One region of the Chryseobacterium sp. II3a genome, then DNA from elsewhere that is predicted to be linked to it. Evidence: riboswitches for the same ligand, from Rfam matches in the RefSeq annotation. Region 1 holds a riboswitch; the other holds the start of a gene.
The links. A riboswitch is a leader RNA that binds a small molecule or an ion and turns the genes downstream of it on or off. The one in region 1 is predicted to bind cobalamin.
Positions count from the first base shown of each region.

Region 2: another riboswitch for cobalamin. It lies ahead of AC3HD6_RS01520 (TonB-dependent receptor plug domain-containing protein); the one in region 1 lies ahead of metE (5-methyltetrahydropteroyltriglutamate--homocysteine S-methyltransferase).

Region 1 is NZ_JBYPZJ010000003.1:334,452-340,805, reverse strand. It holds gene AC3HD6_RS10100 (alkaline phosphatase) at 1-1,200, shown strand, start outside; gene AC3HD6_RS10095 (XRE family transcriptional regulator) at 1,304-2,095, opposite strand; gene AC3HD6_RS10090 (bacteriocin-like protein) at 2,533-2,817, shown strand; gene AC3HD6_RS10085 (Lrp/AsnC family transcriptional regulator) at 2,963-3,424, opposite strand; cobalamin riboswitch at 3,613-3,798, shown strand; gene metE (5-methyltetrahydropteroyltriglutamate--homocysteine S-methyltransferase) at 3,975-6,278, shown strand.
Region 2 is NZ_JBYPZJ010000001.1:313,578-319,931, forward strand. It holds gene AC3HD6_RS01505 (tetratricopeptide repeat protein) at 1-777, opposite strand, end outside; gene AC3HD6_RS01510 (helix-turn-helix domain-containing protein) at 774-2,381, opposite strand; gene AC3HD6_RS01515 (T9SS type A sorting domain-containing protein) at 2,567-3,880, shown strand; cobalamin riboswitch at 4,129-4,306, shown strand; gene AC3HD6_RS01520 (TonB-dependent receptor plug domain-containing protein) at 4,339-6,180, shown strand; gene AC3HD6_RS01525 (DUF5074 domain-containing protein) at 6,186-6,354, shown strand, end outside.

The sequences.
Region 1 (6,354 bases):
TTGGGGAAAGATAGCCATTGGCTCAGTTTATATCATCACAAAAAAGTTTCACGGGCATTAATGGATACAGCTTCTGCAAGCTCAATTGTTACAGACTCCGCAGCAGCCAGTTCAGCTTTTGGAGGCGGAATAAGAGTGCAGAACGGAGTATTAAATATGGGGGCTAATGGTGAAAGCCATGTTCCAATATGGCAGAAATATAAAAAAGCAGGAAAAAAGGTGGGCTGCGTTACAACTGTTACTGTTACCCACGCTACACCTGCGGGATTTTGTGTGAATTCCTCAAAAAGAAATGCTGAGCCCCAAATTGCTGAAATGTATGCAGAGCTGGGAATAGATGTTCTGATGGGAGGAGGAGATGAGTTTTTTAATCCATTAAAAAGAGAAGATCAGAAAGACCTCTATTCTGCTTATAGAAAAAGAAATTATCAAATTATAAACAATCGTGCAGAACTCAAAAGTTTCAATAAGGGAGACAAGATTTTAGGAATCTTCACTACAGGAGCTTTGCCTTATAGTATTGACAGAGCTCACCTGCCTGAGCTTAGGGATACACCTACACTGGCAGAGATGGCCAACGCTGCTATTGACCAGATGAAAGAACATCCGGAAGGTTTTGTTCTTCAGATAGAAGGCGGAAAAGTAGACTGGGCCGCTCACGCCAACGATATAGCCGCATTGATTCATGATCAGCTGGCATTTGATGAAGCTGTGAAGACTGTAATGGACTTTGCTGAAAAAGATGGAAATACCTTAGTTATTATCACTACAGATCATGGAAATGCCAATCCAGGAACCATTTATGGAACTGATGCCACTAAGAACTTCAATAGCATTTCAAACTATCAATATACCAATGAATATATTCTGAATAAAATTCATAAAGATCATTCTGCAAAAGATATTAAAGACTGGATATTTGAAGCGAACAAGCTTGTTTTAAGTGATGATGAAGCCAAACATTTGCAAAGTTTTTATAACAGGCTTGAAAAAGAAGAAGGGCTTTATAATTATAAAAAATTACCATTCAGACTGTATTCAGAAATTCAAAAAAGTAGAAATTCTGTAGGCTGGATCAGTATGGATCACTCAGGAGATTATGTAGAAGTAGCTGCTTATGGACCTGGAAGCCAGCTGCTACACCCTTACATTAAAAATACGGACCTGCATCACCTTATGCTGAATGCAGCTCATTTATAAACAAAACGTGTTTTCATATCATATTTTTATTTGGTTTTAAAACAGGCTCTCCAAATGATTTGAAGAGCCTGTTTATTTTGTACCACGAAATATAATATCCCTCTTATTGTGAAGACTTTCTACGGCGTGTAGAAACCTTTTTATCCAATTCTTTGATATCCTTTCTCAGCTCCCTGAACATTTCTTTGAAATTGTAACTTTCATAATCTCCCGGTTCAAAATCTTCCGGGAAAATACCTGAAGCATATTGCCAGATCTCTACAATATCCTCAAACGGAATATCATAAGGTTCATAGAAGGAATTATCTGCAGTTACACAAATCGCATTTCCTTTATTTTCTTTAAAACGCTTATAAGTAATCCCATCATTTTGGGTGATAAAAACATAAGTTTTTCCTGGTCTCAATTCATCAATTCCCTCTACATATTTTCCTACAATATAGGAACCGTTCCTAAATGGTGGCATTGAATCTCCGTCTGCAGGAAATGCTCTGTATTTTCCATTATTCAGAAAGGGCAGGGCAATACGCTGGAGACTTTCAATATATCCAACATCACTATACCCTTCAAGATATCCCATAGAAGCTTTCTGTGGAATAATTTCAATGGTATCATTTCCAAGGTCATCCACTGCTACAGGAAGAACAATTCTATTGTCCGGAAGTTTCAGCATATCTTCTGTTGAATATTTCTGAAGATCTACAGATAATAAAAGATCTATGCTCACGTGAAAGTATTTTGAAATCTTGATTAGAAGCTCAATAGGAGGTTCTGAAATTCCGTTTTCATATTTAGAATATCTCACTCGCGAGATGGTAAGGTCATCAGCTACATTTTGTTGAGAAAGCTTTCTCTTGGCTCTCAGTGAGCGTATATTATTTGAAAAAATTGACATTGATAGAAGTATGTCCACAAAAATACGAATTTTGCTTTCTCTTATCAATAATAGAAAGGTCTTTTACCATAAAATTTGGAGAATTTTATCATTTCTTAACTAAAGTGATGAATACAGGTCAATAACACCCTCATTTTTTCTCATTTTACCCTTAGATTTTCCCCAATAAACCCAGGTTTTAACAAGATTTTAATATTAACCATAAAAAACTTCGTTTATCTTAAAAATATTAACTCTAATATTTAAAATTTGAAATATGTTTTTTAAAATTTAGTAAATCAAACAGATACAAAGTGAAAATGATTTTCATATTATTATACATTTATATTAACGAAATATTAAATAATAAAATTGTTTAATTATTTTTTTGAAAACAATATGAGTTTATTATTATTTATCATATATTTGTGATGTATTAATCATATAAAATTTTAATCATGAAAAATTTCAAAAAACTAGACAGAAACGAACTAAAATCTATTTCAGGAGAAGGATTACTTGATCCAATCGGAAACTTATTAGGAGGTCTAGGTGGCGTTGTTGGTGGCGTTGTCGGAGGAGTAGGTACTATCGTTGGTGGTGTTATCGGCGGTGTAGGTTCTACAGTAGGTGGTGTTATCGGCGGTGTAGGTACCGTTGTAGGAAACGCTTTATGCCAAACACAGTGTGTAGTTAATGGTGTAATCCACATCAAATTATTAGAGTGTGGTTCTACTTGCTAATCAGCAGCTCCATTAAAAGTTAAAAAAGTATGCCGCTCTTTTCAGAGCGGCTTTTTTATGATGTGATACTAAGCACCTACAACCTAACGGATTTTTGAAACCTGTTAGGTTTAGTTCAATACCATCATTTTCAATAAAAACATTTCTATAAAGTCAATCCGTGATTATTCTTTACTTCAGCCATCACAAAGGTACTATGTGTACTTCCTATAGAATCTACAGATCCAAGTTTATTGAATACAAAATCCTGATAATGCTTCATATCCCGAACCTGAACTTTCAATAAAAAATCAAAATCCCCAGAAATATTATAGCATTCAGCCACTTCTGGAATTTCCAGGATTTCTTTTACAAAATCATAGCCCACAGAACGGTCATGAATCTTTAATTTAATCTGGCAGAATACCGTAAACCCACGATTAAGTTTTTCAGCATCCAAAATTGCCGCATATCTCTTCACAAAACCTTCCTGTTCCAGCCTTTTTACTCTTTCAAAAACAGGAGAAGGAGACAGATTGATTTCCTTAGCAAGTTCTTTAACGGTTAGTTTTGCATTGTTCTGAAGCAGTTTAAGCAGTTTTACATCCTTATCATCAAGTTGTTCCACAGAATATTATTCTTTTATAATTTATAATCTTCCAAATTTACAGAATTATATTCTGTAAAATAATATGTGAAAAGCTTAATTTATCAAATACCATACACTTTGTTGATTATTTATTCTGTATGATTAATTTTACACAAAATTAAAATCTTTTACAAAGCTATTTTTGTTAAAAGATCAGTTCTTTACAATCTTCATCAAACAGCAAAGGTTTTACTTAAGGTAGATTAATAGGGAATCGTGTGAGAATCACGAGCTGTCGCGCAACTGTAAGTAACACACCAAAGGTTTCTGTCCTTGAATATCCACTGCAAAAAGCGGGAAGGATGACGGAAACTGTTACAAGTCAGGAGACCTGCCTTTACTGAATGGACGATGCTTTCGCGGTCTGAAGCTTTTGAGTCATACAGATGATATATTGCAGTACATTTTTATCTCCGGATGAAACTGTACCATCTGCTTATATCATTGATTTCAAAAAATTCTATTCCAAATCAGCATTCTGAAGCTTTAAAAGAGCATTTAAAATAAGTTTAATTTAAAATTTGTAAAAATGCAAACTCACATTCTGGGCTATCCGCGTATTGGTAGCAAAAGAGAACTTAAAAAAGCCTGCGAACAGTATTGGTCAGGTAAAATCGTTTTGGAAGAACTTCTTACCGTAGGCAGAACTATCTGCAGCCAAAACTGGAGCCTTCAGAAAGAAGCAGGAATAGATCTTATTCCGTGTAATGATTTTTCTTATTATGATCAGGTATTGGATATGAGCCTTGTAGTAGGCGTTATTCCTACACGCTATCATGAAGTTGCTCTTAAAAAGAACAATTCTGAACTGGACCTTTATTTTGCCATGGCAAGAGGTTATCAGAAAGACGGATTGGATATCACCGCTATGGAAATGACCAAATGGTTTGACACCAATTACCATTATATTGTTCCTGAATTTTATAAAAACCAGCAATTCAAACTTACTTCAGATAAGATATTCAATGAATTTTCCGGTGCAAAACAGGCGGGAATCAATGCAAAGCCTGTGATTATCGGCTTGGTTTCCTATTTATTGTTAGGAAAGGAAAAAGAAGAAGGATTTGATAAACTGGATCTTGCCCATCATCTTCTTCCTGTTTATATGGAGATCTTATCAAAGCTACAAAGCCAGGATGCTGAATGGATTCAGTTTGATGAACCTTTCCTAGCTTTAGACATTACTGAAAAAGCAAAAGAAGTATATACTTTTGTCTATGCTGAACTTAGAAGATTGTTTCCAAAGCTTAAGTTTATTGTAACCACCTATTTTGAAGGTTTAAAAAATAATGCGTCTTTTGCCGCTTCACTTCCTGTGAATGTTCTGCATATTGACCTGGTAAGAAACCCTGAACAGCTTGAAGATGTTCTTCATTCTATTCCTGAAAATCTGAGTCTATCACTTGGAGTGGTAGATGGAAGAAACATTTGGAAAAATGACTATGAAAAATCTTTGTCATTGATTACAAAAGCAGTCGAGAAGCTTGGTTCAGAAAGAGTTTTCATTGCTCCATCATGTTCTTTACTGCATTCACCATGCGATTTAGATTTTGAAACCAATCTTGATCCTGAAATAAAAAACTGGCTGGCTTTTGCCAAACAAAAAGTAAAAGAAGTGGTTACCCTTAAGGAATTAGCTTCAGGAACAACAGATCAACAGATGATCCAGGATTTTGCAGACAATAAAAAGGTTATTTCCGCTAGAAAAACATCTCCACTTATTCATAATGAGGAAGTAAAACTAAGAGCAGTGTCTGTCACAGAACAGGATTCGCAAAGAAAAAATCCATTCAGTATCCGTAAACAAGAGCAGCAAAAAGCATTACAGCTTCCATTATTTCCAACCACTACGATCGGATCATTCCCACAAACTGCTGATGTAAGGAGCTGGAGAGCGAAATTCAAAAAAGGAGAACTGACAGCAGAACAATATGATACTTTATTAAAAGAGGAAACCCAGAGGACCATCCGCTGGCAGGAAGATATTGGGATTGATGTTCTTGTGCATGGTGAATATGAACGTAATGATATGGTGGAATACTTCGGTGAACAGCTGAAAGGTTTTATTTTCACTAAAAATGGCTGGGTACAAAGCTACGGTAGCCGTTGTGTAAAACCACCAATCATTTTCGGAGATGTTTTTCGCCCGGAGCCTATGACTGTATACTGGTCTCAATATGCTCAGTCTCAAACCAATCAATGGGTAAAAGGAATGCTGACAGGTCCTGTTACCATTTTACAATGGTCTTTTGTACGGGATGATCAGCCTCGTTCCGAGACTTGTAGACAGATTGCTTTGGCCATCCGTGATGAAGTTCAGGATCTGGAGAAAGCTGGGATCAGAATTATTCAGATTGATGAACCGGCTATCCGTGAAGGGCTGCCATTGAGAAAAACAGACTGGCAAAACTACCTGAAATGGGCGGTAGAAGCGTTTAAGATCTCATCAAGTGGAGTAGAAGATGCTACCCAGATCCATACCCATATGTGTTATTCAGAATTTAATGATATCATTAAGAACATTGCAGATATGGATGCTGATGTGATTACAATAGAATGCTCAAGATCTCAAATGGAACTTTTACACGCTTTTGCAGACTTCAAATATCCTAATGAAATCGGGCCGGGTGTGTATGACATTCATTCACCAAGAGTTCCTTCCAAGGAAGAAATGATTGAACTGCTGAAAAAAGCTCAGGATGTAATTCCTTCGAATCAGCTTTGGGTCAATCCGGATTGTGGTTTAAAAACCAGACATTGGGAAGAAACGGAAAAAGCATTAATTGCTATGGTTGCTGCTGCCAAAGAAGCGTCTGTAGAATATGCATCTTAAAATGTTTCACCCGTATAGAAATCAAAAAGCATCCGAGTCGGATGCTTTTATTTTTAAATTATTATAAGCGTGAAAA
Region 2 (6,354 bases), on a different contig from region 1:
GAGATTTTCAGCCTTTATCAAAAGATTGACAGCGGTTTGATTTTCATGTTTTTGTTTATATACTTCAGACATTCCCTTTAACGCAAATGCTTCCAGACTTTTGGCATTATTTCGCTGGGCACAATCTGTTGATTGCAAAAATGCCTGTTGGGCCTTATCAATTTGATTGAGATTAAGATAGCAATAGCCAATATTGTAATACACCACACTCATATTAGAGTAAGTAGTTTTCTTTACCGGCACTTTTTCAAAGTTTTCTATAGAGATCAGAAATTTTTCCAGGGCAATGTCAGAGTTGGATTGGCTTTTATAAATCATTCCTTTTATGGCATAGATTGTGGCTGTTTCTATATATTTTTCGGGAGTTTTTTCAGGGATTTTGGCCAGATATTGATCTGCTTCATCCAATGTTTCAAGACTTTTGCTGAAAAGTTCCATTTGTTGATACTGTATCGCTACAGAAACCAGTACACTTACCTGGCTTTTTGCATCATTTGTTTTTTGTGAAAGTTCTTTGGCCTTTAAAATATATTTCAGAGATTCTTCAAAATTTCTTTTGGCAACATTAGCCGTGGAAAGAAGCATATAGATGTCAATAGAGGTTTTGAGACTATTGTCTTTTTTCAGAAGTTGTTTTCCAATGCGAATGGCTTTCTCCGGATTATCATAGATTTCCAGTTTAGCTTTTTTCAACAGGGATGCATCTAAAGTGCTTTGACCGTTTATAAAAATAGAGGACAAAAGGAATAATGAGAAAATTTTTAATCTTAGTTTCATGATACTTTACTTTTACTGATTTCCTGGATGTAAGCGTTAGGAGACATTCCTGTAATAGATTTAAAAACAGTGGTAAAGGCACTATGTGAAGAAAAGCCCGAGTACTCTGCAAGATAGCTTACTTTATAGTTAAGAAAAGTAGGGTTTGTTCTTAGCAGTTGAGCAATATGATTGATCCTTAGTTTATTAATATATCCATTGAAATTTTTTTCCTTATTATTGATGACCTCCGAAAGGTATTTGGTGTTGATCTCCAATTGGGCTGAAAGCATTGATAATGACATGTTTTTGTTCAGATACCGGTCAGACTGTTCAAATTCCTCAAGCTTTTGAAGGATTTCTTCCTCTTTTTCCTTAGAAATTTTATTGGAATTCCTTTCTGGATCAGGAGTGTTTTTGAGTAAGATAGTGGTTGGAAGGACAATTTGTTTTTGCTGGTAATTCTGTTTTTCAAAGAAGTCAAATTGCTTTTTCAAATCTTTATTTTTACTTTTAATAATCAAAAAATAGATGAATAAAGCAATGATGATTGCAGATAAAATCAAAGTGAAAGTCCAGAAAGATTTTGAATAAGTTTGTTTTTCAAATTCAAGGGTTTTATTTTGATTGGTTTCCACCAGTTTTACAATGTATCGTATTCCTTCTTTTGTATTGTAATCCGTTTTGGTTTTTAAATCATTATAATATTTGTTGTATTGATGATATTTTATATCATCCTGGAGGGCAAAATAAGTACGGGACAATGACTCGTAAATCTTAATCTTTATATTGTTAAAAGGAAGGTCTTCAATTAATAACAATCCTAGTTCCAGTTTTTGAACTGAAGTTTTATAATCCTGCTGTAGGAAATAGTACCGGGAAAGATTTTCATAAGCTAAACTGAGTAAAAATGGTTGGTTTTGCTGTTTTTCAAGGTCAGAAATTACATTTTCTATCAATTTTTTATAATCGGCTAGCTTATTTTGTTTCATTAAATAAGAGGAACGGAAAATATTGTTCTCTGCTGTAATAATTTTATTCTCTTGGTTATCATTGTTGGTATATTGATCACTTTTGTCAAGATTTTTTAATGCATTGGAATAGTCTCTATTAATTCCCAGGTTCAAAGCTTGAAGTTGATAGAGTTTTGCGGTAGTGATTCTTAATTTGGGATCATTGCTTTTCAGAATCTTCTGATCTGATAAAAGATGAGCAATTATCTTTTTAGATTGAGTATACAATCCCAGGTTCTGATATTGGTCTGCAAGATTATAATCCCCAAAGATCTGCATAAAATAAGAGAGCTCCTGACTTTGACCTGGATTTTCTTTCTGAGAAAAACTATTGACTGACTGCATATAATCTCCCTTCATGGCGAAAGCCTGTGAAATAATGTTCTGAAGTACAATCTTATGTTCTATATCCTGATCACCTACTAAAAGTCCCTGAGTATAACTAATACAGTCATCAGGATTTTGATACAGTTTCTGAAATGCTTTGTCAGCAATAATAGTAAAATCAGGACCAGACTGTCCATTGATAATAAGAAAGCATAATGTAAAGATCAGCAGAAATATTCTTCTACTGTTTTTAACCATTTTTCTGAATAACCATTTATTTTTCATGTTCTTCTTAACAACTCGCCTGAAAAGCTGCCTACAAAATAGAATTATTTAAGTATTTGATTATTAATTTTTTAAAGTTTTAATTCTTTCGAAATTCACGAATTGTGAAAGTCTATTTCTTTTGTTTGGGTAAATATAATGTTAATATTGTTTCTGTTGATTCTAAATATTAAATATAATAATATATGAAAAATTTTTACAAAGTGTCAATGAAAATGGTTGTTGCTTATTGTTTTTTAAATATTGGTGCAGCAAAAGCTCAACTTACGGTAATGGGACTCGGGAATTATAACGTAGGGGCAGTGTCTGATAAAGGGATAGTGAGTATGCATACCAGCGGTGGTGGTATATATATGTGGACATCCAATACTGGAATTGTACAGATAGGATCCATCTCAAACGGGTATCCGGCTGCGGGAAAAACTGTCGTTTCTAACGATGGAAATACAATTGCATCATCAATTACGAATGCAGCAACAGGTTTTAATGAAATTTCAATTTATGATGTATTTACCTCAACATGGACAAACAAAGGCGGCCTTGTTCCTACCGGTTGGGACGGAAGTGTAAGCTCCACATGGGGAATATCTCCCAATGGAAACACCATTGTAGGCCTGGGCTGGCTTACTGCAGCAAATGCCCATGCTGTAAAATGGGATCAGACAAACGGAGTGGTAGACCTTGGAAGTATGGTAAGCGGAAGAAGCTCAAGAGCGAATGCTATAAGTGCAGATGGAGCTGTGGTAGTAGGATGGCAGGATGAACCTACAGGAGCCAGAAGTGGTGCAAAGTGGATAGATGGGGTCGAAAGTTTCATTACAGATAACAATGGAAATAACGTAGGAGAAGCGGGAGCTGTTTCTGCAGATGGAAATACCATTATTGGCTCAGCAACCCCAAATCCTTATGTATGGAAAGCAGCAACGGGGGTGACTTATATAACACATCCTAATGCTTCTTTCTCATTCAAAGGAGGGGCGACCGGTGTTTCTGGAGATGGAACAAGGGTTATTGGATTTTACAGGGCATTTGGAGCACCGCCTATGTCGGGAGAAGGCTTTATCTGGACAGAAGCAGATGGCCGTGTTAATCTTAATGATTATGCAACAAGCTTAGGAATTAATACCAATGGAGTAACTATGGGACTTCCTTTGGCGATTTCTCAGGATGGGAAAAAAATAGCAGGAACGGGAATGAATGCTTCGAATCAAATGGTCGCATTTTATCTTGATCTTACAGAATATTTATCAGTGAGTGATGTTTCAAAAGATAAAAATACAATGGGTATTTATCCAAATCCGGTAGCTGATATTTTATATATAAAAGGAACAGGAAATATCGAAAAAGCAGAAATTTATAATATGGTAGGGCAAAAAGTAAGATCGTACACTGCTATGGAACATCAGATTGACGTATCATCTTTGCCAAAAGGGAATTATATAGTACAGCTTTCAGAGAAAGAAGGCAAACAGCAGAATTACAAATTCATTAAGAAGTAAAAGTTAGCAAATTTTAATAATAGTTATACCATGAATGGCTGTTTTCAATAGTGAAAACAGCTGTTTTTTATGAATCATTGAAGAGGGGTGTTGGGAATTTTATCAGAGTATGCCTACGATAAAAGATATAGTTTTAAAGGGGATTACTATAGTTATTTTGTTGATATATATACTTTACTACTTTTCAACTCCTATCTTCTTTGTTTTCAGCTACAACATCCACTTTTTGTCTAATACATTTAAAAAGCTATCTTTGCAAAAATTTTGGTTTCCAGTATATTGGAATGAAAAGGGAATTGGGTGTAACTCCCAAACTGTCCCCGCAACTGTAGATCGCAATACCAATTTCTGTACTCAGCCACTGTATAAAAACGGGAAGGCGCAGAAAGCGAAAGTCAGGAGACCTGCCAGAATAATAATCAAAAAACATATTGCTTTCGGTGGAAAAGTAGAAGGATATGGATATAAAAAGATCTCTGGTACTGTTTCTCTCATCTTATGGCTGCTTTCTTTTCGGACAGGAGAAAGCTGTAGATACTATTTATATATTCGACAGCCAGATGAACAAGGTGAAACAATTTCACCCTGTGAAAACTATTACACCAGAAGAAGCTCAAAAGAATTCAGGCAATCTTTCAGAATTACTTAGATTTCAATCTAACCTTTATATTAAAGAAAATGGGCGTGGTGCCGTTTCTTCACCTTCTTTTAGGGGAACATCAGCTCAGCAGACTGCTTTTGTCTGGAACGGTATTAACATTAACTCTAATTTTTTAGGACAGGGAGATATTAATAATATTGCATTGTTTGGATATGACCAGATTGGAATAAAAGCAGGTGGAGGAAGTATTGTCTACGGATCAGGAGCTATTGGGGGAAGTATTCATCTGAATAATAACCTGGAGTTTAATAAAGGATTCCACGGATCTTTATTTTCAGAGGTAGCATCTTTTGATACCTATAATAACTTTGTAAAGGGTTCTTACAGTAATGATAAATTTAGCTTTAAAGCTTCTGCAAACTATAGTGTAAGTGCTAATGATTATGAGGTGCCGGAATTTGTAGTAGGGAGAACCCCATTTAAAAATATCAATGGAAGGTATTACAATACTACCTTTAATATAGGAACTGCTTATAAAATTACGGATTCTCAGACTATTTCATGGCAAAGCCAGATATTTGACGCTTCTCAGCATTACGCAATTTACGAGGAAAATGGTAACAGGTCGAAGTATAAGGCAAATACTTTGAGAAGTTTGATCTCCTGGGATATCAATAAGGTGAATCTCACTAACAGCTTCAAAGCTGCTTATACGGAAGATAATTACAAATATTTTTCAGATATCCATTCACTTAAATCCAGTGGAGCAGAAGGAAAGAATTATATCTTTAAAAACGATTTTAATTATTTCATCACTCCCAAAATCAATATTAATGTGATTGGAGAGTTTCAGGTGAATAAGGCGGAGGGGTATGAGACAGGGATAGGAAGTGTCAGTCGAAATATAGGATCTTTAGGAGGAATGATAAGATATTTTGTTTCTAAAGATTTACGTTTTGAAGCAGGAATAAAGAAAGATTTTGTTGAAAACATTTCATCCCCAGTTCTGTATTCTTTTTCTGGAAAATGGAATCCTTTATCATGGTATCATATAGGTGCCAGTTTTTCAAGAAACTTCAGATATCCAACTTTTAATGATCTTTATTGGCAGCCTGGAGGAAATCTGAACCTACGTCCTGAGACCTCCTTAAATATTGATATGGATCATGAGTTTAATTTTAGAGATTTTAAGATTACTCTCAGCCCATATTATATGGATATTAAGGATTTTATCAGCTGGCTTCCTACTTCATATAGCTATTGGGTTCCTTTTAATACATATAAATCTGAGTTTTATGGCTTAGAATCGCAGATTACCTGGAATAAAAATTTTGGCAGACATGGCCTGAAGGTTAATACGGGATATACATATTCAAAATCTATTAATAAGGAAACCCAAAAACAGATGATGTATGTTCCTTTACACAAAGCTAGTGGCTCAATAGATTATAAGTTTGATTTCCTTAAAATATATGCTCAAGGGCTTATGAATGGACTTACTTACACTACGGCAGATGAGAAAAGATCTGTGGCACTGGATCCTTATTTTATTTTAAACGCTGGTATTTCTGCGGATATTTTAAAGAAATATACCCTAGGATTCAAAGTGAATAATCTTACAAATACAGTTTACCAGACAGTATATGATTATCCGATGCCAAAAAGAAATTATAGTATTTATGCAACAATTAATTTTTAAATAATATGAAACTGAACAAATTTTTACATCTTCTTTTTGCTTTTACGCTTCTCTTGGGTGTTGTATCTTGTAGTACTGATAATACTGATGAACTTCTACCTAGAATTGATTATAGTAATGGATTCCTGATTGCCAATGAAGGAAAATATGGAACGCCAAATGCAGAAGTAACTT